DNA from 4 places in the Variimorphobacter sp. HTMS_6 genome. Region 2 is predicted to be linked to each of the others. Evidence: predicted binding sites of a transcription regulator. Region 2 holds the regulator's gene; each other region holds the start of a gene.
The links. Region 2 encodes NrdR, which represses ribonucleotide reductase genes. Its sites were predicted from a motif close to CACAANATNTTGTG; they were not measured.
Positions count from the first base shown of each region.

Region 1: a site for NrdR is predicted at 3,153-3,166, ahead of nrdJ (ribonucleoside-triphosphate reductase, adenosylcobalamin-dependent). Genes of this name have one in related genera too.
Region 3: a site for NrdR is predicted at 4,017-4,030, ahead of nrdD (anaerobic ribonucleoside-triphosphate reductase). Genes of this name have one in related genera too.
Region 4: a site for NrdR is predicted at 2,511-2,524, ahead of AC6IWN_RS01685 (ribonucleoside triphosphate reductase). Genes of this name have one in related genera too.

Region 1 is NZ_AP046094.1:4,058,252-4,064,461, reverse strand. Features, by position in the region: gene AC6IWN_RS18350 (LysM peptidoglycan-binding domain-containing protein) at 1-840, opposite strand, end outside; gene nrdJ (ribonucleoside-triphosphate reductase, adenosylcobalamin-dependent) at 936-3,023, opposite strand; gene AC6IWN_RS18340 (GerMN domain-containing protein) at 3,370-4,503, opposite strand; gene metF (methylenetetrahydrofolate reductase [NAD(P)H]) at 4,668-5,534, opposite strand; gene AC6IWN_RS18330 (aldehyde dehydrogenase) at 5,802-6,210, opposite strand, start outside.
Region 2 is NZ_AP046094.1:1,171,004-1,177,213, reverse strand. Features, by position in the region: gene AC6IWN_RS05195 (YifB family Mg chelatase-like AAA ATPase) at 12-1,559, opposite strand; gene AC6IWN_RS05190 (FprA family A-type flavoprotein) at 1,778-2,941, shown strand; gene AC6IWN_RS05185 (PRC-barrel domain-containing protein) at 3,171-3,428, shown strand; gene nrdR (transcriptional regulator NrdR) at 3,599-4,048, shown strand; gene AC6IWN_RS05175 (hypothetical protein) at 4,222-4,983, opposite strand; gene AC6IWN_RS05170 (zinc ribbon domain-containing protein) at 5,153-5,485, opposite strand; gene AC6IWN_RS05165 (ROK family protein) at 5,773-6,210, shown strand, end outside.
Region 3 is NZ_AP046094.1:273,239-279,448, forward strand. Features, by position in the region: gene AC6IWN_RS01250 (carbohydrate-binding protein) at 13-1,701, shown strand; gene AC6IWN_RS01255 (S8 family peptidase) at 2,126-3,859, shown strand; gene nrdD (anaerobic ribonucleoside-triphosphate reductase) at 4,125-6,210, shown strand, end outside.
Region 4 is NZ_AP046094.1:371,747-377,956, forward strand. Features, by position in the region: gene AC6IWN_RS01675 (tetratricopeptide repeat protein) at 1-1,125, shown strand, start outside; gene hflX (GTPase HflX) at 1,192-2,436, shown strand; gene AC6IWN_RS01685 (ribonucleoside triphosphate reductase) at 2,646-5,018, shown strand; gene thyA (thymidylate synthase) at 5,227-6,075, shown strand; gene AC6IWN_RS01695 (dihydrofolate reductase) at 6,090-6,210, shown strand, end outside.

The DNA.
Region 1 (6,210 bases), 1.4 Mb from region 2:
ATAGGATAGTAATATCACTTGATCGACACTTTGACCGATTCTAGCGAAGTAATTGTGATCAATAGGATACCCTTGCGCATATCCGAAGGTATCAGGGACGAGTACTGCCCCGGATAGAAGTCCTTCCTCATGCAAACGTGCAGAAGCTGTTACAATAAAGTCCGTATATCGCTCACGGTCTTGTTCCTGCACATTCTCAAACCCAAACACCGCTCCTTGATAACCCTTTTGTTTTAGCTTCTCAATGATATTTTCGATTAATGTGCTCTGTAAAGCCACATCGCTAAATATTATATGGTTAAGGTTAGGATTACCCTGACCTGACTCAGACAAAGTGGATATCAGTAAAAGTGGAACAACTCCATACTGATTCGCCAATTGAATAATATCAGTGTCATTAATATCATTTACCACTCCTGAGTATTGAACCTGTGATCCCATAATTGTAATATAAGTTAAAAAAGGCAAGCTTTTTCTAAGTGTCTCTTCATCTATAAAAGTAAATGTCATTCCGTTCACTCCGATTTGCCTCTCTTTCGTATCGTAACGAATAACAAGCTCCTCACCTACTCCTAGAACATTTTGATTACTAAGTTCCGGGTTATTCCTTAATAAGTCCATGACGGTAACATCATTCTCCTGAGCAATCCCGTATAATGTGTCTCCTTCCTTCACGGTATAGGTCTGTGACGGATTTGCAACAATAATAATCTGACCAACGCTTAACGTATTGTTAGGATCCAATTGGTTCTCCATAATTAATCTTTCTTCACTAATATTAAATTGCTGAGCAATTGAGCTGATCGTATCTTGGGGCTTCACTTCATAAAGAACTAACATAGATTTACCTCACGGGTATAATTACTATATTTTATGTTCCCTATCTTTAATTATTAACCCATTTGAGTGGTAAAAACGCTATGTTGAATGTTGTGTCAACGAATCGGGCACGCACCGCTCTCACATTCCTTATCAATGATCTCCCAATCCTCCGCATCATCGAGCTTTGCAAGGAGTTCATAATCGAGTGGCTTCATCTCAAGAATTCTACTTTCATATTCCTCCTTCTCGATTGCCTCATAAGGGAGCAATGGATAGGTTTCTTCGAATAAAGGGAGTAAGGTAATTCCCACCATAACATCAAAATTATCATATACCCAAAGAATCACATCATCCCACTCATTCTCTCTTACATGAACTGTAATAGAAGTATTGTGATCTGTCCAATGATCCATTGTTATTTTATATAATTCCAATTGTTCAATTGCACCAACATCATATTTTGTCTTGCCCTCAGGGGCTTTAACAGGAAATTCAATTACCTTTACTGTGCAGTTCTCATCGGATTGACCAACTTCATTATAAATTGGATAACAACCTAAACGCTCAATCATTTGATATAAAGGATCAGTTACTGAGATTCTAACCCTTCTCACATAGTAGTTGGAGTGGGAATAATGAACACCGGAACTAACACAAGGAAGTGTGGATAAGCTTCCTTCCGGTTTAATTGTTGTCATGAGCTTCGGTGTGTTTATCCCAAGCTCTTTGCAATAACGTTCTCCTTCTTTATGGACAGTATCTCTTAATTCATCAAGCAGCTGCCCAAGCTCGTTATAACTCATCCCAACTTTATTCACCATATCCATCATGCCGGTCAGCGAGATTCCGATGATACGATCCTCTTGCATAATTTTGTTCCATTCCGGAAGCTCAACCTCAACAAGAGTCATCCTAATCGCTGTTCTGGTGGAAAGCCCTAGTACCCTTTTCAGTTCCTCTACATCCAGATAATTCTCTTTCACAAATGCGGTGAGATTATTCGTGGTCAGGTTACAGCATTGCTTCGATTGCAACAGGATTTCGCCACATGGATTACATCCCCGGAAGGTATCCTTCCTTCTTCCTGCCTCTGTAGCATTGATAAATCCAGGTTCTCCGTTGATTCGTATAGATTCAATAATATCCTTAATCTTGTCGATAGAGGGGCGTTTTGTATATAGTACAGAATTATTGCTCATCTTACGGTGCGAGATAGAGGTATCCTCAATCCAGTTTCCATCCACCACCTTATAGATATCTCTTTTCGCATTGATCACTTCATCATCATCTTCATCACATATAACCATCATCGCACTTCGTCTGACCCCGCCGGATACAACATTTTCACTGATAATAGTAGCGATATCAAGGATATCGATTGTTTTTAATCTTCCTTCTTCACGCACACTTATTACATGATGTATCTTTTCAAACATTCTTTGAATGGATTTGTGACCTGAGGCTCTTCCACCGAAGCGTTTTAGACGTTCCCCCTCCGGCCTTACATAGCTATAATCTATCGTAACAGTATTAATATCCTGATAATCCTCAGCTACAATCAGTTTAAAATAAAGTTCAAGTGCTTCACACCAGCCCTCTTTGCTATCACCGATCCTTAGGGTTGTCTTCGTTGTATCAGCCTTATCCCTTATTAAAGTGGTATGCTCCATATCCTCCTTTAATGTAACCAGCCGAAGCAACCCATCATACCTGCTCTTCAGTTCAAAAGATCTGGTCTTAGGAAATTGCATTATTCTATTTTTATCAATTCGGATTCCTACCCCGCTTCCTACCATTAACAGATAAAAAACATCCACCAAATCATGAAAGCTCATAATATCTGTAAAGGAACAGTTGTAGTTTGAAAGAGGATACTCTTCTACGATCTCAGTTCCTCCCATATACAGCGTTCTGCCGGAAGTGAAACTCCTTAGATGAAACAAATTATCAAATAAAAGTTTTGCCTCCTTTTCCTCCTTAGTCATATCAATGGTAATATTATGTTTTTCTTTATAACGAATTCCCAAATCAACATTGTACATTGTTGTTCGCAGTACTGTTTCATACCAATTTTCTCTTCTCTTCTTGTCCTCTAGGTATCTTGCATATGTACGTAGGTAAACAAACTCACCGAGCGGGCTTAGTGGGCTAACCATATTCTTATATTGATTTAAAAATTCATCGTTTAATTTTAATTTCATGTTTATCCTCCAATACAATCTTACTTGTACTTATTCTTATTTTTATCATTTACTTAGCAATTTAATCCTTAAGACTATGTAAAAACCACTTTATGGATATATCCTGTATTGCGAATATTTCTTGTTAATTACTATATATTGTGTTTATATTATAGCCAAGCACAATATATATGTCAATCATTAAAATAGTAATGACTACTAATTTAGAATAAAAAAGGTACTATTACAAATCATTATTGATTTGCAACAGTACCTTTAAGCCTGGTTTCTTATATACTGAATCTACAAGATCGATTATTGCTACCATTCACCGATTCCCTCTGATATATGGTTCCTATGGTTGTTATTATTCCTCGATTACATTACTCATATTCACCTTGAAGACTTCACCCTTCTTCTTCAGAATATGACCAGATTCATACAACTTACCATCCACAGTGATATAAACCTTGTTAACATTATAATAATTACCAACGGTATTCGTAATACTCTGTAATATCCTCTCCTCAAAACCGCTTCCGACATTCATGTCCTTAATGATATCCTGTGAAAAATCAATATAGGCGATCCCATTCTTACCCCTATACATACTATTAATCTTCGTATTGGTACTTACAATCGGAAGATAGGTTTCCTTCAATGCTTTCTGACGGAGTGCCTTCTCTAGCACCAGTCTGGTAGCGTCATTTGTTTTAAAAGACAAAGACAACTGTTCTACATGAATTTTCTCCTTGGTATCAGGATAATATACGCGTATCGTCTGAACAAATGGTTTATCTGTCTTGACCTTACTAAGAGAGGAGGAAACCTCCAACTCCCCTGATGAGTAAATATTCTTTACCAATCCTACCTTGGGTGCATAATAGTACTTTGCCTCTCCATTCTTATCCAATGAGGTGACTTCTATGGTAATATACTGTCCTGAAGGAGTATCTACTTTTACATCTGTTCCTGAGATATAACGCTTTGTACCATCCCCAAGAGTCCAACTCGTGCCCTTTTTTAATGGTTCCATTAAAAGTATTTCCTGTTTCTTCTCCGGTAGTGGCTTATCCATGAGATTATCTCGATAATAACATTCATGTGTCCTGTTAATAACGGTGATCTTACCATCCTTCACTTGTATGACTTCTACCGTTTCTGTACCACCATTGTTCATTCTTGTTTGCATAATGTTATTCGTTGTATCAATATAATCTACTGTTCTGTTATAGGCTGCAAATTCATTGCCATTTCCTTGATATTCATACTCTGTATCAGCCTGCATCGGATAATATTGCAGTAACTTTGCATTATCATCCTTCTGAGGTTCACTATCAGAAGTATTATCCTTAACATCCTCCGGTGGCAATGTTGTTACCGCTTGCTGAGTAGGAGTAGTTAATGGGGTGGGTTGTGGTGTACTTTCTTTTCCTTTTCCACATCCATCTAATAAAACCAGCACCATAGCCAGCATAATGAATCGACTTATCTTCTTCATATTTACCTCCATTTCATGATTAATCAGCTTATAAAACAGTATTTTAAAATATGTTTTTATATATAGTATGAAAGCCTTTTATAAATGGCTAACTGTCCTTCTATATCTTCAAGCTTTACCATGCGATTACGACTTTATTCGGTGAAGGAAATATTTATAGTCCATTATACTTTCATCAATCCTGAGATACTATCACTGATTTTCTTTGCAATATAAGCATTATTCATCGTATATAGATGAATTCCATCCACCCCTTGTGAAATCAAATCCACTATCTGATCAATCGCATATGCAATTCCGGCATCTCGTAATGCTTCCGGTGAATGCTCAAATCTCTGAAGCATCTTTGTAAACTTAGGTGGTAGGCTTGCCCCGCATAAGGTAACCATTCGCTCAATTTGTGCTTTATTCACTACCGGCATGATTCCTGCTTCAATCGGTACGCCAATTCCTGCAATTCTTGCTTTCTCAAGGAAGGAATAAAAATATTGGTTATCAAAAAACAACTGAGAAATCAGATGCTCCGCACCTGCATCCACCTTTTTCTTTAAATTCAAAATATCATCGATTAAGTTTTCTGACGAAACATGCCCCTCCGGATAACAGGCTCCTGATACATGAAACCCTCCCCTTTCGCGTATAAATGCCACGAGGTCAGAGGCATATAAAAACTCATGCTTAGGTGGAACTTCAGGGTTTATATCCCCTCGTAAAGCCAATATATTCTCAATTCCGTTCTGTTCTAATCGGTCAAGAATCTGCAATATCTCATTCTTGGTATAATTCACACAGGTTAAATGCGCTAATGGTTCAATCTGATATTTTTGCTTGATTGATGCTGCAATATCGCAGGTCGTGGTATCACCGGCGTTGCCTCCTGCACCATAAGTTACGCTGATAAAATCAGGCTTTAAATCCTTTAGTTGATCCAGCGTAGCATAAATTGTCTCGATCGGACTTGTCTTTTTCGGCGGGAACACCTCAAAGGACAAAACAGTTTTCTTTTCTTGAAATTGGGACGCTATCTGCATATTTCCTCCATATTAAAAAAGGTACCACAAGTCCATCGAAACTAGGAAGGATAATACTCCATTCTTCTATCGCTTGTTCGGACTTATGACACCCACATGATTAAGTGACATAATAAGTCTTTATAAAATTATACCTATTTTTCTAAAAACTGTCTATACACATTACTGGCTTGGATGTAAAAACCCTATTTGTAGTTGGTAAGCCATACACTTATCCATCAATTTTTTTGACTCCACATTATTCACTTTTCTGACTGTGAAGTTCGACTACATTAGTTTCTTTAATAATCTCAGTTTGTCCCTATACGGTGCATATCGGATATTGATATCGATTAGATTTGACTTCTTTAAGATACTCTTCTTGTGAGTAAAGGTGTCAAAGCTCCACTTGCCGTGATATCCACCCATTCCGCTTTCTCCAACTCCTCCGAATGGCATATATGAGGTTGCCAGATGCACCAGCGTATCATTCACACATCCTCCACCGAACGGAATTCGTTCTATTACTCTATTCTCCACTTCTTTATCCTCGGTGAACAGATAGAGTGCCAATGGTTTGGGATGATTGTTTACTGTTTCAATTACTTCATCTATCGACTCAAATTCCAGCACGGGCAGAATCGGTCCAAAGATTTCTTCTTGCATGACGGGGTCATTCCACGTAATCTGATCGAGA
Region 2 (6,210 bases):
TATAATTCACATTAATCGCCCCAATATTTTTGATCTATACTGCGATAACAGATTGCTTCACTGATGTGCTTGGTTTGAATCCGTTCACTTTGATCCAAATCCGCAATCGTCCTTGCGACCTTAAGAATGCGGTGATAGGCTCTGGCGCTAAGATTCATCTTTATAAATGCTTCCTCAAGTAAGCTCTGCTCCTTATGATCAAGTTTACAATATTTTTTAATTGTCCTGGGAGATAACTGTGAATTAAAGTAGATATTCTGACCCCGGTATCGTTCTAACTGTATTTGTCTGGCAATTCTCACACGACCCCTGATATCCTCTGAGCTTTCCTGTTTCTCCTGTTCAAGTAGTTCCTTATAATTCATCTGCAACGCTTCGATACAGATATCAAATCGATCCAGTAAGGGCTGAGAGATTCGCCCGAGATAGCGTTTCACCTGATTAATAGAGCAATCACATTTATTCCTGTCCGGATAATAACCACAGGAACAAGGGTTCATTGCACCAACAAGCATGAAACCTGCAGGATATTTATATGTACCGTTTAGTCTTGCTATTGTGACTGATTTATCCTCCAAAGGTTGCCTTAACACTTCTATGGTATTCTTTTGGAATTCAGGCAGTTCATCCAGAAACAACACTCCTAGATGCGCTAGACTAATTTCACCGGGCTGGGGCACTCTTCCCCCTCCTACCAACGCTGTGGTAGTTATCGTATGATGGGGATTTCGAAATGGTCGGTTCAACACCAATGCCTGCTGATCCAAAAGGCCGGCGATGCTATATATCTTCGAGATCTCCATGCTCTCCTCAAAGGATAGCCCAGGCATAATTGTAGGAATTCTCTTCGCTAACATCGTTTTCCCTGAGCCAGGAGGGCCAATCATTAATATATTATGCATTCCGGATACCGCAATTTCGATTGCCCTTTTTGCTGCCTTTTGACCTGCTACCTCAAAAAAATCAATGAAATCCTCTTTTCGGTCTGCCAAAAACAATTCATTGACATCCAACTCCTCTGGTGACTTCTCCCCTTTGTTATTCAAAATGTCCGCCGCTTCCTTAAGGGTTGCTACACCATAGACCTGAACACCGGATACGACCGCTCCTTCTTTTGCATTTTCCTGCGGGACGATACACTTTTTAAACCCCTGTTGTTTTGCAGAATAAACAATAGGCAGTACTCCGTTTACTTTATTCACATTACCATTTAAGCTGAGTTCCCCGATAATTAAATAATCCTTAAGATTTTCTTCGGGAAGATGGCCAAGGGCCGTTAGAATTGCAATCGCAATAGATAAATCAAAGACCGTTCCTTCTTTTCGTATATCTGCCGGGGATAGATTCACTGTGATTCTCTTGGGTGGTATCATATAACCGGAATTCTTAAGCGAAATTCTTACTCTCTCTCTCGCTTCTTTAACCTCCGATCCCAGATACCCAACCATATCAAAAACAGGTAATCCATCACTGACATCTGCTTCCACTGATACAACTAGACCGTCGATACCGTGAAAAGTTGCACTGTAGGCTTTACTAAACATAGTTGCTCCTTCCATTGTCTCTCCTACAATGAAGGAATCATTTGCTTATTGGTAGTATAACAAAGGAAAAATGGATTTTCAAGTTTTTGTAAAAAATATTATAAAAATAGAAACGAACCATTTGACAAACATATTTAGCGATACTATAATATTGATAATTATTCCTATTTTATCATTAATATTTTAACACTAAATACCACTAGTATGAAACACCCGTTAAGGAGGAGTTAGATATGAACAAAGTAGAATTAAAACCAGGTATATATTATGTAGGTGTTGTGGATTGGAATCTCCGTAACTTCCACGGCTATTCTATTCATAAGGGGACAACTTACAACGCATATCTGATTGTGGATGAAAAGATTGCATTAATTGATACAGTAAAGGCTTCCTTCTCACAGGAGCTGCTTGAGCGTGTCTCAGAAATTATAAATCCTGCTGATATCGATTATCTTATCTCCAATCATGTTGAGATGGATCACTCCGGTGGAATTCCTGCAGTAATGCAGGCTGCACCGAATGCAGTTATCGTGACCTCGGATCCGAATGGTTTAAAAGGATTGCGTATGCATTACGGCTCAACTTATAAGTATCAACAAATCAAGTCCGGGGATGTTCTCCCTCTTGGCAAGAGAACCTTAACTTTTGTCGGTACACCAATGTTACATTGGCCTGACAACATGGTTACCTATTGCCCAGAAGAAAAAATCCTATTCTCAAATGATGCCTTCGGTCAACATTTTACATCAAATAAACACTTTGATGATGAAGTTGATCTCTCTCAGGTGTTGTCGGATGTTCAAGGGTATTACGCAAATATTTTAATGCCTTACGGAGCACAGGCAAAAAAAGCACTCGCAATTGTAGAGGAACTCGAACTTGATATGATTGCTCCAAGTCATGGTATTATATGGAGAAGCCATATCAAAGAAGTTTTGAGCGCATACCACCGTTTCTCAGACGGAGAAACCGAGGACACTGCACTTGTTATCTTTGATTCCATGTGGCACTCCACCGAATCAATGGCACATAGTATTGTGGAAGGTTTTGATAAGAGAGGAACGAAAGTACGATTAATTGATCTGAAGGAGAATGATCTGTCCGACATCGTTACCGAAGTTCTAACCGCACGCTATCTAGTGGTTGGATCTCCTACGTTAAACAATAACATTCTTCCGAATGTTGCAGCATTACTCTCCTACCTAAAGGGTCTCCAACCAAAGGGTAAGAAGGGTTTTGCATTCGGTTCCTACGGTTGGGGTGGTCAAAGTACCGGTATTGTCAATCAAGCTCTCATTGATATAGGAGTTGATATCATTATGGATCCGGTTAAAATTAATTACATACCAAGCAAGGAACAATTAACCGATCTGGAGAACCAGGTAGCCGCTTTATAGATGTAGTCGTCTTTTCGATTATTTTTTCTTCTTGTAATATTGATTTTCCCTATATTAATATTTTTTCAATATTAAAATTAACGTACTACATAAAAATATTTTTAAGAAGCAGTAACAAAACAGATAATAAAGCATATAATCAGCGGACATTTTAAAATTATGCGCATATAATAAACCATGATACAAGAGAGATTATATTATAGACAAATCTCATGTAAAGGGTGATTATATGCGCATTTGTGAGTTAAGAGAGAAAGAAGTAATCAATTGTAGAGACTGCATGAGACTTGGATATGTTTGTGATGTAGAATTCGATATATGCACCGGTCAAATTACTCATATCATAATTCCCGGCCCCTGTAAGGTGTGGGGTATCCTTGGACGTGACCAGGAATATGTTATCGGACGAAGCTGTATCAAGCAAATTGGAGTCGATATTATACTAGTAGATGTGGATATTGAAAAATGTCTGCTAAAATGCATTTAATTATTATAAAAAGAATAAAAAACCAACAAAATTGAACAAGAATAGCACTAAAATGTAATAATTTTCTTGACCATTAGTAAATTTTTCAATATAATCTAGTTATGTCTAATAAATCGTCAAACTATTCTGTTTTAAACGATTTATATTAGTACCAACTAGGAGGATTTACTATGAAATGCCCATTTTGTAACAAGGATAACACCAGAGTGATTGACTCCCGTCCCGCTGATGAAAACAACTCAATTCGTAGAAGAAGACAATGTGATGAGTGCCATAGAAGATTTACCACATATGAGAAGGTTGAAACCATCCCTTTGGTAGTGATTAAGAAGGATAATAATCGCGAACCATATGATCGTGCCAAGATTGAAGCAGGAGTATTTCGTTCCTGTCATAAGCGTCCTATTTCGATTGACCAAATCACATCACTTGTGGACGAAGTTGAAAATTCTATCTTTATCCGTGAAGATAAAGAGATTCCTAGTTCTGTTATCGGCGAAATCGTAATGAATAAATTAAAAAACCTGGATCCGGTAGCCTATGTAAGATTTGCTTCCGTATACCGTGAGTTTAAAGATGTCAGCACATTCATGGACGAATTAAAAAAAATATTAGAATAGCCCCCGGGTGGAAACTGTTCCTCCGAACTATTATCTTATGACTCATAAAAGGGGACTCTGCCAGACCGAGTCCCCTTTATTGATAAGTTCTATAAGTTTACAAACTACATATTCTAAGTACCAACGTCTTCATACAATTGCTATAGTATATATGTTTCACAATTCTCATAAATTTATTTTATTAAATACTTCCCAAGCTTATCATAATTCCGTTCAAATTCCACATGATCTCCAATGTAATTTGGTATGCCAAAGGTTATTCCAAGCTTTTCGGGAGTCCTATAACTATATGCATCCATCATATTACCCGAGCCGATTATATCAGCATTTTGAAACCCTTTCAAAAGATCTTCATCCGTTATATTACTAAAATAATCTCTAATCGCCTTATCCAGTTCCTCATTCCCTTGTTCCACCGAGATAAAATCCCAGCTACGAAAATCTTTCACAAAATCCTCATTTAGTGTAACAACATCACCAAGTGTTGTTCTTTGATTTTTTCTTTTATCTATATTTGTTGTATAGGTAAGCTCTGTTGGATGTGCCGAATATGGAGCGTTAAAATCAGCCAGATACAAAAAGCTACTGTAATTATCATTATTTAATTTAGTCTGATAGCTAACCTTCAATATTACCCTGTTGCTTGTCGGTTCAGGGGTAAGTTCCGGGAAGGGTTCGAAGGAATAGATATCCAGTATTTTATCAAAATCCTTTTTAATAATCTGATTCCAGATTGTGATGTCTTTCGAATTATCCCCAGCGGGAATGATCGGATAATCTGCTTCAATCCCCTTCTTGGTAATATGTTCATTTGTAATCGATGAATTCCCAGTTGCATTCTGATTAACTGTTTCTTTTTCTTTCTTTAATTCACATCCGGTGAGAGCTATCATTATTATAATAAGCCCAATCATGAATCTAAGTCGAAGCCTCATGGAATAATCCCCTAATGATTACGTATCATTAATATCTATGCAGTTTATACAATATATATCCTTCACACTGCTAATATCTATGATTTAGTTGTGATATTGATTTTAGAACTAATAATCTTAATTGAACAGCAACTCTGTTGATATCATTTATATATAGAAAGACAATTTCTTATAATTTATTACCACATTTAGGACAATACGTAAATTCACTGGATAAGGGATACCCACAGCTTGGGCAACTCTGATGAAAGTGATTATTGTATTGATTGACACTATGAAGATCATCTTCTGTAAGAGTAATCTCTTCCCCTCTTTGAATCCGTTTCCCCAGCTCTTTATCAATCTCATAAACACTATTGCAACAGCTGCTTTTAATGAAGTATTTCTTTCCCCATCTAAAAATCGGGATAAAAAACAAACTAAAATACATAAATGTAGCATAAGCTTCCCATCGTCCAAACTGTCCGCACCTGGAGCATATTACGGTTTGAACAAAATTCAATTTCTTTTCACCATTTGATAGGCCAAAAACAAAAAACATATTAATACCATACCTTTCATCTATCTATGTATGAAATCAGTATAGCATGTTGTTAAATTTTGTCCAATCCTATCTCAAATCGAATAGAATCAAGGAAACTGAGCGAACATAATAAAGAAATCTATATTTTAGCAATTACTATGAAATGGCTCTGTTTTTTTACTCAGTAATTTTATATAATAAATTATACAACACCGCTCTTCTAACGAACAAGGGCGTGTAATTTCATCACATCGGAGGAAATGCATATGTTATTTGGAGCCCTGGAAGCAGGCGGAACAAAGATGGTAATGGCAATTGGCAATGAGAACGGAGAAATCATAAACCAAAGCACCATACCTACAGAAACACCCGATATTACTATGGCTAATATTCTTCAGTATTTTAGAAATCAAAATATCTCTGCCCTCGGTGTCGGTTCTTTTGGTCCGATTGACTTAGAGCGAACCTCTCCAACCTATGGATACATCACATCCACTCCAAAATTGGCTTGGGCAAATTATAATATTGTAGGAACTCTAAAGACCGTTCTTGATATTCCGATTGGGTTTGATACGGACGTAAATGCGTCTGCTCTTGGGGAAGCCACTTGGGGCTGTATGAAAGGATTACCCTCCGGCATTTATATTACGATTGGAACCGGAATTGGTGTCGGTATCTTTATGAATGGCGGACTGTTACATGGA
Region 3 (6,210 bases), 900 kb from region 2:
AGGTAAAAGTGTATGAAAAAATTTTTCAAAAGAAGCTGTTTAATGTTATTAATTTTTTCGTTTCTACTAGTAAGCTCTTTGGCTGTTATGCCTGTATTTGCAGCTGACTCCATCACAGTAGATTGTGCCAATGTCTTAAGGGGTGTAACCCATTGTGCAAACGGTTCCCTTTATGGAGTTACTGATACTTTACCGACGGATGTTAACAGTCTCGTAACGCCGCTTCATCCGGCTGTATTTCGAAATCCGGCTCGTGGCGGTTCAGGCAATCAGCATCCTTTTGGTGCTGCAATACCTACTGCGGGAAGGATTGCTCCGAGTGGCGGAAAAATCTCGGTTGATCTCGCAGATATGCTTCCCGGTTGGCCATACAAATGGCCTGGCATGACAAGTTGGCTTAACCAGGTAACTTCATTTATCAATGACAAGAAAGCATCAGGCTATACCAATTGGTATGGTATTGAACCATGGAACGAGCCTGACGGTACTTGGAACTCCGCGAACGGAGATTTCAACAGCACTCTCTGGAAACAGACTTATAACACTATTCGTGCGAATGATTCCAGTTTTAAAATTGTAGGTCCTTGCTACAGTTATTATAATCATAATACGATGAGTACATTCCTAAGCTATTGTAAAGCTAACAACTGTATTCCTGATATAATAAGCTGGCATGAGCTTAGCGGAATTCAGAATGTAGCAAATAATTTAAAAGATTATAGAGCATTGGAATCTTCACTGGGTATAAGCCCATTACCCATCAGTATAAACGAATATTGCGATGCGAACCATAACCTTGAAGGGCAGCCTGGATCACTTGCCGAATTTATTGGGAAATTTGAACGCTATAAGGTGGATAGTGCATGTATATCCTGGTGGTTTGTTCCGTATCCGGGTAGATTGGGAAGCCTTCTTGCTACTAATACAGGTAAGGGTGCCGGCTGGTATTTTATGAACTGGTATGGCTCAATGACAGGTAACATGGTCAATGTTTCGGTAGCAAATGAAGCTAGTGCAAACATGGACGGAGCGGCCTGTGTCGATTCCAATGCTAAATACATAAGCTGTATTTTGGGTGGGGCGAACAGCGGTTCTGCTAATGTAACAATCAAAAACATACCATCATTTATCGGATCTACCGCATCAGTTAAGGTAGAGAAGGTTGACTGGGTAAGCAAGGATACTGTTTGCAACGGGACTACCACAATCTCAACCTCGAATTATACGGTATCCAATGGGCAGATTGCAGTAACGATACCAAACACCAATGCTAGTTCTGGATACCGTATATACATTACTCCAGGTTCAGGGAGTGGCAGCGGTACAAGCTATGAGGCTGAAAGCGGAACCCTTTCTAATGGAGCAAAATTACAAAGTAATAGCTCCTGTTCAGGTGGAGTCAATGTTGGATACCTCGGTGGGTCGTCTAACGGAACGGTGGTAATAAACAATGTAAATGTTGCAACCGCCGGTACTCATACGATGACCATTTACTATGTTTCAAACGATACACGTACAGTATATGTAACCCCGAACAGCGGCTCATGGTTTGGTGTGTCATGTCCAGGTACAGGTAATTGGACATCTGTAGCTTCAGTCACCACGAACGTTACCTTGAACGCCGGAAATAACACCATAAAGCTGGATAATGGGTCAGGATCAGGATACGCTCCTGATATTGATAGAATTGTCATTAATTAAATCTCATTATTTACTATATAGCTCATTAAAAATACTCCTCTTTACAGCTCTATGTAAAGAGGAGTATTTTTAACTATAAACATGATTATTGTCCAATGATTTATATATCTCTTGTATGGGTTTTGAAGAGGAGGTTCAAAGCATATAATGGATTAATCCAGTATTGTTAGAAGGTTATGAGATGCAAGAAAATAATAATACACCTGGTAATAATACAAATCCGACCACACCTGCAACATCTACAACACCTGTCACTCCTTCAGTTCCAGTTGCACCTACAACACCCACAACACCTGTAGCTCCTGCAGCACCTACAACACCTGCAGTACCCACAGCACCTGTGGTGCCTCCAACCCCGGTTACTCCTCCCGTTCCGGGTGGAGTAGTGACCCCAAGTGTTAATCTGACTCCGATTAATAGTGCTATGCCTAGTGGAAAGATAGAGAATCAATTGAATTTAGCGCTCGAGGTCCCGGAAGAGACCAGATTAAAAACCGGTAGCCTTGCAGTTGGGTATTCTCCTGATACGAAGACCTGGGAATTAATTGTTAAGTACCATGGTAGTTTAGATCGAATTAGGAAGGAGTTAAATATTTCAGCAGTAGAATTAGCAAATCGTTTCGCGATTCTTACAGTGCCGGATCCGCTCGTGAATCTGGTTGCAAGATATGAAGAAATTGAATTTATCGAAAAACCCAAACGGTTCTTCTATGAAGTGAATAATGGAAGGACTGCTTCCTGTATAAATCCTGTACAAAATCAGCCCTATAATCTGTTTGGGGAAGGTGTAATTGTAGCGATCATAGATTCAGGTATTGATTATTCACATCCTGATTTTCGCAATGAAGATGGAACAACACGCATAGTAGAGTTATGGGATCAGACGATACCGGGTAATCCTCCTGCAGGTTATGATATCGGAACACTCTACCCTAGGGAAAAGATTAATGAGGCCTTGAAGATTCCCATGCCTGAGAGAATGGCAATTGTTCCAAGTACGGATTTAAGTGGTCACGGAACCCATGTGGCTGGAATTGCAGCAGGCAACGGAAGGGCAAGCAATGGGTTATATCGTGGAGTTGCCTCTTCCAGTGAATTACTGATTGTGAAATTGGGACAGTCGGTTGGTGATTCTTTTCCGAGAACCACACAGCTTATGCAAGGAATTGACTATGCAATTCGTTATGCAATCAGTGTTAATAAACCAATTTCAATCAATATTAGCTTCGGCAATAATTATGGACCTCATACCGGTTATTCCTTGTTGGAGAGTTATATTGATGAGGCAGCGAACTCCTGGAAGGATAATATTGTGATAGGAACTGGGAATGAAGGAGCAACCGGGAACCATGCACAAGGGATTCTTCAAATGGGCAGAACCACTTCAGTTGATGTTACGGTATCCGATTATGAATTTTCATTCAATCTTCAAATTTGGAAAAATTATTTTGATTTATTTGATGTGTCGATCGTAGCGCCGAATGGAACACGTGTAGGACCAATTCCATCGATATTAGGAAAGCAGCAGTTTAATATTGGTCAGACACAGATACTTTTATACTACGGTGACCCAACGCCATACAATATCCAACAGGAGATTTATTTTGAATTTATTCCACTAGGAACCTATGTTAACTCCGGAGTATGGCGTTTTGAGATGGTGCCGCGTAGAATAGTTGTAGGAAATTATGATATGTGGCTTCCAGCTGGTGGAGTGAAAAGCCCCGAAACAAGATTTCTGTTGCCCTCAGAATATACTACACTTACCATACCATCCACAGCTTACCGAGCTATCACAGTAGGGGCATATGATGCGTATACGGATAGCTATGCTCCATTTTCCGGGAGAGGATTTACAAGAGATTTGGGTATAAAACCAGATATCGTAGCACCAGGTGTTAACATTAATTCCTGTGCTCCGGGAGGAGGTTATGCAATAAGATCCGGCACATCGATGGCTACTCCTTTTGTTACCGGCAGTGTAGCATTGTTGATGGAGTGGGGTATCATTCAGGGGAATGATCCGTATTTGTATGGCCAAAAGATGAAGGCAAATCTAATTAACGGTGCAAGACAGTTAAGGGTTGAAACTATCTATCCAAACCGGACGCTTGGGTACGGAGCATTGTGTCTGGCAAATACAATACGTGGGGTATAATAAATATGAGGGAGGAATAGTGAGTAACTGGTTGGGTGAATAACGGATGCCTAAAAATCAGGAAGAAAAATAGTAAAATGCTTGATAAATAAAGGCTTTATATAACTTATAATAATTAATATAAATCACCACATAACGTATCTTGAGAAAAATCGACTACTATATATTGTGTAATTTTTTGAGAAAATACCAATTTAGTAATTGATTTTTTTCTCGTCTTACTATATAATACAATTCTCATATATAGTAGCGGAGGAGAAGTGGCATGAACACGATTAAAAGAAATGGGGCAGAGGAAGCATTTGATCTCAACAAAATTGTTGAAGCAGTCAGAAAAGCGAATGCATCCGGTGAAAAAAGTACTCTTAGTGAAGAGCAGATTATCCACATTGCAGATTATGTGGAGTATAAATGTAAAAAATTAAACAGAGCTGTGTCTGTGGAAGAGATTCAGGATATGGTGGAAGATCAGATTATGGCAACCGGTCAATTTGATCTTGCAAAGCGATATGTAAAGTATCGTTATCAACGTTCTCTGATCCGAAAAGCGAATACTACGGATCATCGTATTCTATCCTTGCTTGAAGGAAACAATGAGGATGTAAAGCAGGAGAATTCAAATAAAAATCCTGTTATCAATAGCGTACAACGTGATTATATGGCAGGAGAAGTAAGCAAGGACATCACTCGTAGAATGCTGTTGCCGGCAGATATTGTGGAAGCGGATCAACAGGGTATTATCCATTTTCATGATACGGATTACTTTGCACAGCATATGCACAATTGTGATTTGGTCAATTTAGAGGATATGTTGCAGAACGGAACTGTAATCAGTGAAACCCGGATAGAGAAGCCACATAGCTTTTCTACTGCATGCAACATTGCTACTCAGATCATCGCACAGGTAGCAAGTAATCAATATGGTGGACAGAGTGTTAGCTTGGCACATCTTGCCCCATTTGTACAGATATCAAGAATGAAGATACGGGCAGAAGTACTGGAGGAAATTGAGGTACTTGGTTGTACGGTTGATGAAAAGATGATAGATGAAATTGTTGAAAAGAGACTTCGAAGAGAGGTAATCAAGGGCGTTCAAACGATTCAGTACCAGGTTATCACTCTTATGACAACAAATGGACAGGCACCTTTCCTCACTGTTTTTATGTATCTTAACGAAGCAAAGAATGAGATTGAGAAAAAAGACTTAGCAATGATTATCGAGGAAACACTCAAACAACGATATAAGGGTGTTATGAATGAAGCTGGCATATGGGTTACACCAGCATTCCCTAAATTAATCTACGTTCTGGAAGAGGATAATGTTGAAGAGGGCTCTGAGTACCATTATCTGACCGAACTGGCAGCAAAGTGTACGACAAAGAGATTGGTACCTGATTACATATCGGAAAAGAAAATGAAAGAACTTAAGGAAGGGAATTGCTTCCCGGTTATGGGATGTCGAAGTGCATTAAGTCCTTGGAGGGATGAGAACGGCAATTATAAATTCTACGGACGCTTTAATCAGGGGGTTGTAACCCTTAACCTCGTAGATGTGGCGTTATCCTCCGGTGGCGATATAGAGAAGTTTTGGAACATATTTGATGAAAGACTTGAATTATGCTATCAGGCATTGATGGTTCGTCATTTGCGCTTAAAGGGTACTTTGTCGGATTCTGCTCCTATCCTATGGCAACATGGTGCACTTGCTAGACTGAAAAAGGGAGAAACAATTGATAAGTTACTTTACGGTGGTTATTCTACCATATCTCTCGGTTATGCTGGCTTGTATGAGTGTACGAAGTATATGACTGGTAAATCACACACCAATCCGGAAGCCACCACTTTTGCACTTGATGTAATGAAATACATGAATGAGGCCTGTGACAGATGGAAAGAGGAGACTGATCTAGGCTTTGGTATCTATGGTGCACCGATAGAAAGTACTACTTATAAATTCGCGAGGTGTTTGCAAAAGCGTTTTGGTATTATTAAAGGAGTTACGGATAAGAGTTATATCACGAACAGTTATCATGTTCATGTATCAGAAGAAATTGATGCGTTCTCAAAATTGAAATTTGAATCCCAGTTCCAGTCACTTTCCACCGGCGGAGCAGTAAGCTATGTGGAAGTGCCGAACATGCAGCATAACATACCTGCGGTGCTTCAGGTAATTCGATATATTTATGATAACATTATGTATGCGGAACTTAACACTAAGTCCGATTGCTGTCAGGAATGTGGTTTTAACGGTGAAATTGGAATTATCACTGATGATGATGGTAAGCTTAGGTGGGAGTGCCCGAACTGTGGAAACAGGGATCAGGATAAGATGAATGTTGCTCGCAGAACCT
Region 4 (6,210 bases), 800 kb from region 2:
TCCTTAATTGCTTGCGGTAAAGACGGTGATCTGGCGAAATCTGGCCGCAAGAATTTTGAGAAGGGAAATTATGAGGAAGCTGCAAACGATTTTAGCAAGGCAATTACTAAGAATCCGAACCGGGCAGAGTATTACATCGATTACGGCCTCACCTTGATCGCTCAAGGAGAATATGAGAAAGCACTGAAGCAGTTTAATGTGATTTCTGTTAAACCCGGCGCTTCGGTTGCAAAGGAAAATAATAAAAGGGCACTCAGGGGGAAAGGGATCGCTTATTACCAAATGCATGATTATAAGAAGGCATTGGAGGAGTTTGAAAAGGCTTTAAAAATCCATGAATTGTCAAACCTGAATGTGGACATATTGTATTATATGGGAAGTGCCCAGCGGATGTCCGGTTCCTACGATAAAGCAGTTGAAACCTATTCTTTATTGATTAAGAAGAATAAAAAGGATGCGAATGCCTACTGTAATAGGGCATATTGCTATCAGCTGACAGGAGCATATGATAAAGGTTTATCTGACTATAATAAGGCTCTTTCGTTAAAACCTAAGAAATTGGAATATTACATCGGTAAATATAATCTTCTTAAGATAAGTAATAAGGAAACAGAAGCGAAAGCAGTACTATCGGAGGGGGCGCAAATCAAAGCTCAAACTGATCTCGACAAATACAATATGGCAAGAATTCATTATTATTTAGGGGATGAAAAAGCGGCAATGAGTCAGCTTCTGCAATCTGCACAATCCGGTATTGAGGAGGCATATTATTCTGTAGGTGAAATATACCGGGAAAAAAAGAATTACAAAAAAGCGCTTGAATATTATGAGAAGTACCTTAGTGAAGGGAAAGTGGAATCTGCCAAGGCCTACAACCAGGTAGCTGTATGTTTAATGAAGAATAAGGAATATGATAAGGCATTGGGCTATCTGAAAAAGGGAATTGCCCAAAAGGAGGGTACTACTTTACAGGTTCTCATGAAAAATGAAATTATCGCTTTTGAAAATCTAGGTGAATATGACAAAGCACATGAGACAATTGCTGATTATCAAAAGAAGTATCCAGGGGATAAAGAAGCGAAAAGAGAAGCGGAATTTATCGATACTCGGATTGGTTCATACTAATTGAGTAATAATAAATAAAAAAACGAAAAGAAAAAGCAGCTGTGATACGGCGGATTGGAGATATGGATGGGACAGTTATATGATGTAAAAGAAATGGAGGAACGCTTTGTACTGGTCGGAGTTGCTGCTTCAGACAGTGATGATACAGTACAGTCTCTGGATGAACTGGAGGAGCTTGCTTCAACCGCCGGAGCGATAACCGTTGGAAAGATTATTCAGAATAGAGAAAAGGTTCACCCCGGAACCTATATCGGCAAAGGTAAAATAGAAGAAGTGAGAGAATTGGCGCTTATGACAAAGGCAACCGGAGTGGTCTGTGATGATGAGCTTTCTCCTGCACAATTAAAAAACCTTGAGAACTCGCTTCAGATGAAGGTACTAGACCGAACCGTTATTATACTAGAGATATTCGCAAAACGTGCCTCCACAAGAGAAGGAAAAATACAGGTTGAATTGGCACAGCTCAGATATCGTTCTTCCCGTTTGATTGGACTGGGGAATTCCTTATCAAGGCTGGGTGGAGGAATTGGTACCAGAGGTCCCGGTGAGAAAAAGCTGGAGATCGATCGTCGATTAATTAAAGAAAGAATAACGATATTGCGTCATGAGCTAGATGAAGTGAAGCAAAACCGTGAAACTGCCAGAAATCTTCGAAGCAAGAATCGTATCCCGGTTATTGCAATTGTAGGATATACGAATGCAGGAAAATCAACTTTATTGAATTATCTCACAAATGCAGGGGTTCTTGAAGAGGACAAGCTTTTTGCTACACTGGATCCGACGACCAGAAACCTGGAACTTGAGAGTGGGCAGCAGATTTTACTCACGGATACAGTAGGATTTATCCGCAAGCTTCCTCATCACTTGATTGAAGCATTTCGAAGTACACTTGAAGAAGCCAAGTACTCCGATATAATACTTCATGTGGTGGACAGTGCAAATCCTGATGTGGATCGTCATATGCATATAGTATATGATACGTTAAATAAACTTGGAATTCAGGACAAAGAGATTATCACAGCCTTTAATAAACAGGATAAACCGGAAGCGGATCGTACGATCAAAGATTTCAAGGCGGATTACACAATTAAAATATCAGCAAAATCTGGTGATGATGTAAATAAATTATTGGAACTTATTGAGAAGATTCTTAAGGAACGTAAAATTCTTTTAGAAAAAGAGTTCTCATATGAGGATGCCGGAAAGATTCAAATGATAAGAAAGTACGGACAACTTTTGGAAGAGGAATATCGTCAAGATGGAATCTATGTAAAGGCATATGTACCAAAGGATATTTTCCAAAGTTTGTAGGAAAATCTTCGCAAACCCTTGATTTATCGGCCTTCCAGCAAATAAAGTAAATAGGACAAAATTACTAAAATTAATACTAGATATAGTGCTGGGGCAAAATTGCTAGCATATATCTAGTATTTTTGTATTGACTCTGGAAAACATTTCTGGTAGTATTGAGTCTAGAGGTAATCTTAGAATTTAAGAGAACGGGAAGGGGTCAGTTACTTATGATTAACGTTATTAAGAGAGATGGTCAGGTTGCCGAATTCAACCTAAAGAAAATCAGTGAAGCAATAACAAAAGCCTTCAAAGCGACAGAAAAATTCTATACAGAAGAGATTATTAGCTTGTTAGCATTACGTGTAACATCTGATTTCCAAAACAATGTGAAAGATGAAACCATTCACGTGGAAGATGTACAGGATAGTGTGGAAAATGTATTGGAACAGACAGGCTACACTGATGTTGCTAAGGCATACATCCTTTACCGTAAAAATAGAGAAAAAATCCGTAACATGAAGTCTACAATTCTTGATTACAAAGAGATTGTAAACAGCTATGTAAAGGAAGAGGATTGGAGAGTAAAAGAAAACTCTACCGTTACCTATTCCGTTGGCGGTTTAATATTACATAATTCAGGATCTGTTACAGCGAATTATTGGCTGTCAGAAATATACGATCAAGAGATAGCAAGTGCACATCGTAACGCGGATATTCATTTACACGATTTATCCATGCTGACCGGTTACTGCGCAGGCTGGTCTTTAAAACAGTTAATAAAAGAAGGACTCGGCGGAATTCCGGGTAAGATCACATCATCCCCTGCAGGTCATTTGTCCACCCTTTGCAATCAGATGGTTAATTTCCTAGGAATTATGCAAAATGAATGGGCTGGCGCGCAGGCCTTCTCCTCCTTTGATACTTATTTGGCGCCATTTGTTAAGGTAGATAACTTAACCTATAAGGAAGTAAAGCAGTGCATTCAATCCTTCGTATATGGCGTAAACACACCGAGCCGTTGGGGTACACAGGCACCATTCTCCAATATCACCTTGGACTGGACGGTACCGAATGACCTTGCAGAATTACCATGTATCATCGGTGGCAAAGAAGTTGACTTTAAGTACAAAGATTGTAAAAAAGAGATGGATATGGTCAACAAAGCCTTTATTGAGATTATGATTGAAGGAGATGCGAACGGTAGAGGATTCCAGTATCCGATTCCGACCTACTCCATTACCAATGATTTTGACTGGTCTGATACAGAGAATAATAGACTTTTGTTTGAGATGACATCAAAATACGGTACCCCATATTTTTCAAACTTTATAAACAGTGATATGGAACCGAGTGATGTGCGTTCTATGTGTTGCAGACTTCGTTTGGATCTTAGAGAACTTCGTAAGAAAACCGGTGGTTTCTTTGGTTCCGGTGAAAGTACCGGTTCTGTGGGTGTTGTTACAATTAATATGCCTCGTATTGCATATCAGTCCATTACAGAGGAGGAGTTTTTTGAGCGCCTTGATCGCATGATGGATCTCGCAGCTCGTTCCTTAAATGTAAAAAGAGGCGTAATCACAAAATTACTGGATGAAGGGTTATACCCATATACAAAGCGTTATTTGGGATCATTTGAGAGTCATTTCTCAACGATTGGTCTGATTGGTATGAATGAGGTTGGTTTAAATGCCAAATGGTTAGGCAAAGATATGACCGATAAGAAGACCAAGGATTTTGCAATTAAGACGTTAAATCATATGAGAGAACGCCTATCTGATTATCAGGAAGAGTACGGCGATTTATATAACCTGGAAGCAACTCCGGCAGAGTCCACAACCTATCGTTTAGCTAAGCATGACAGAAAGCGTTGGCCCGATATTAAGACTGCTGGCAATGAAGGGGATGTTCCTTATTATACGAACAGTTCCCACCTTCCGGTAGGCTATACTGAGGATATTTTTGATGCGCTTGATGTTCAGGATGAATTGCAGACATTATACACTTCGGGAACCGTATTCCATGCATTCCTTGGTGAAAAGTTGCAGGATTGGGAAGCAGCGGCAAAATTAGTTCGAACAATTGCATCTAATTATAAATTGCCTTATTACACCTTGTCCCCTACCTATTCGGTATGTAAGACACATGGATACTTAGTCGGAGAACAATATACCTGTCCTCACTGTGGTGAGAGGGCGGAAGTATATAGCCGTATTACCGGTTATTATCGTCCGGTTCAAAACTGGAATGAAGGTAAATCCCAGGAATACAAGAACCGTAAGATCTACAGACCAGAGCAATTCAGAGAGATGGAAGATCATAAGTCGGAGAATAATTGTGCTTGTGCTGAGGAGAGCACCGCAATGGGAGACGGGCTATATCTCTTTACTACAAAGACCTGCCCCAATTGCAAGCTTGCAAAGGAGTTCCTAAAAGGAATATCTTACGCAGTTATTGATGCAGAAGAAAATCAGGATTTAGCGAATGAATTCAGTATTATGCAGGCACCTACTCTGGTAGAAATAAAAGATGGTGTTGCCACAAAATATGTGAACGCATCAAATATAAAACGTTTTGTAGAGGAAAGTGTAGTTTGTCTGTAAGAGGTTGAGTACATTTACACTTGCCCCTTATATTAAAAATAATTGCTTATAAGAATAATTGACATAGAATGTTCGTACCGGATAGGGAAATAACTTATTCTGGTACGAATATTTTATGTGTGTTTAGAGGTTGCCTTGCGTAGCAAACTAAGGTACAATAATTTAATGTAGAAGATGATTTGTTAAGATCGCAAAACGGAGGATTTTTATGAGTTTAGCAGATAATATATTTATATCCATGTGTAAGGATATATTAGAAAACGGAGTGAGTACCGAGGGTGAGAAGGTCAGACCGAAATGGGAGGATGGAGCCTTCGCATACACGATTAAAAAATTTGGTGTAGTGAATCGTTATGATTTAACAAAGGAATTCCCGGCAATGACGCTTCGAAGAACCCCGATTAAAAGCTGTATTGATGAATTGTTATGGATATGGCAAAAAAAATCGAATAATGTTAATGAGCTTAACAGCAGTATCTGGGATAGCTGGGCAGATGAGAACGGAGCTATCGGTAAGGCCTATGGATATCAGATGTCGGTGAAGCACAAATATAAAGAGGGAGAGATGGATCAAGTGGATCGCGTGATCTTTGACCTGAAGAATAATCCATACAGTAGAAGAATCATGACGAATATCTATGTTCATCAGGATCTTCATGAAATGAATCTATATCCCTGTGCATATAGTGTAACATTTAACGTGACTAAGAAAAAAAATAGTGAAAAATTAACCTTGAATGCAATATTAAATCAAAGGTCAAATGATATCTTAGCTGCGAACAGCTGGAATGTATGTCAATATGCAGTTCTTGTGCATATGCTTGCACAGGTGTGTGATTTCGAAGTAGGTGAATTGGTACATGTGATTGCGGATGCACATATTTATGACAGACATATACCGGTGATACAAGAATTGATTGAACGTCCTACCTTTGATGCACCTACCTTTTGGATGAACCCGGAAGTAAAGGATTTCTACAGCTTTACTGTAGATGATTTTGAGCTTCGCGATTATAAGTTTGGACCAAAAGTGGAGCATATACCGGTAGCAGTATAGAAAGGTGAATTAGCATGAATTTAATCGTAGCAGTGGACAATAACTGGGCAATCGGATATCAGAATAAACTCCTCGTGAGTATTCCGGCGGATATGCGTTTTTTCCGTGATGAGACAACAAATAAGGTGGTAATTA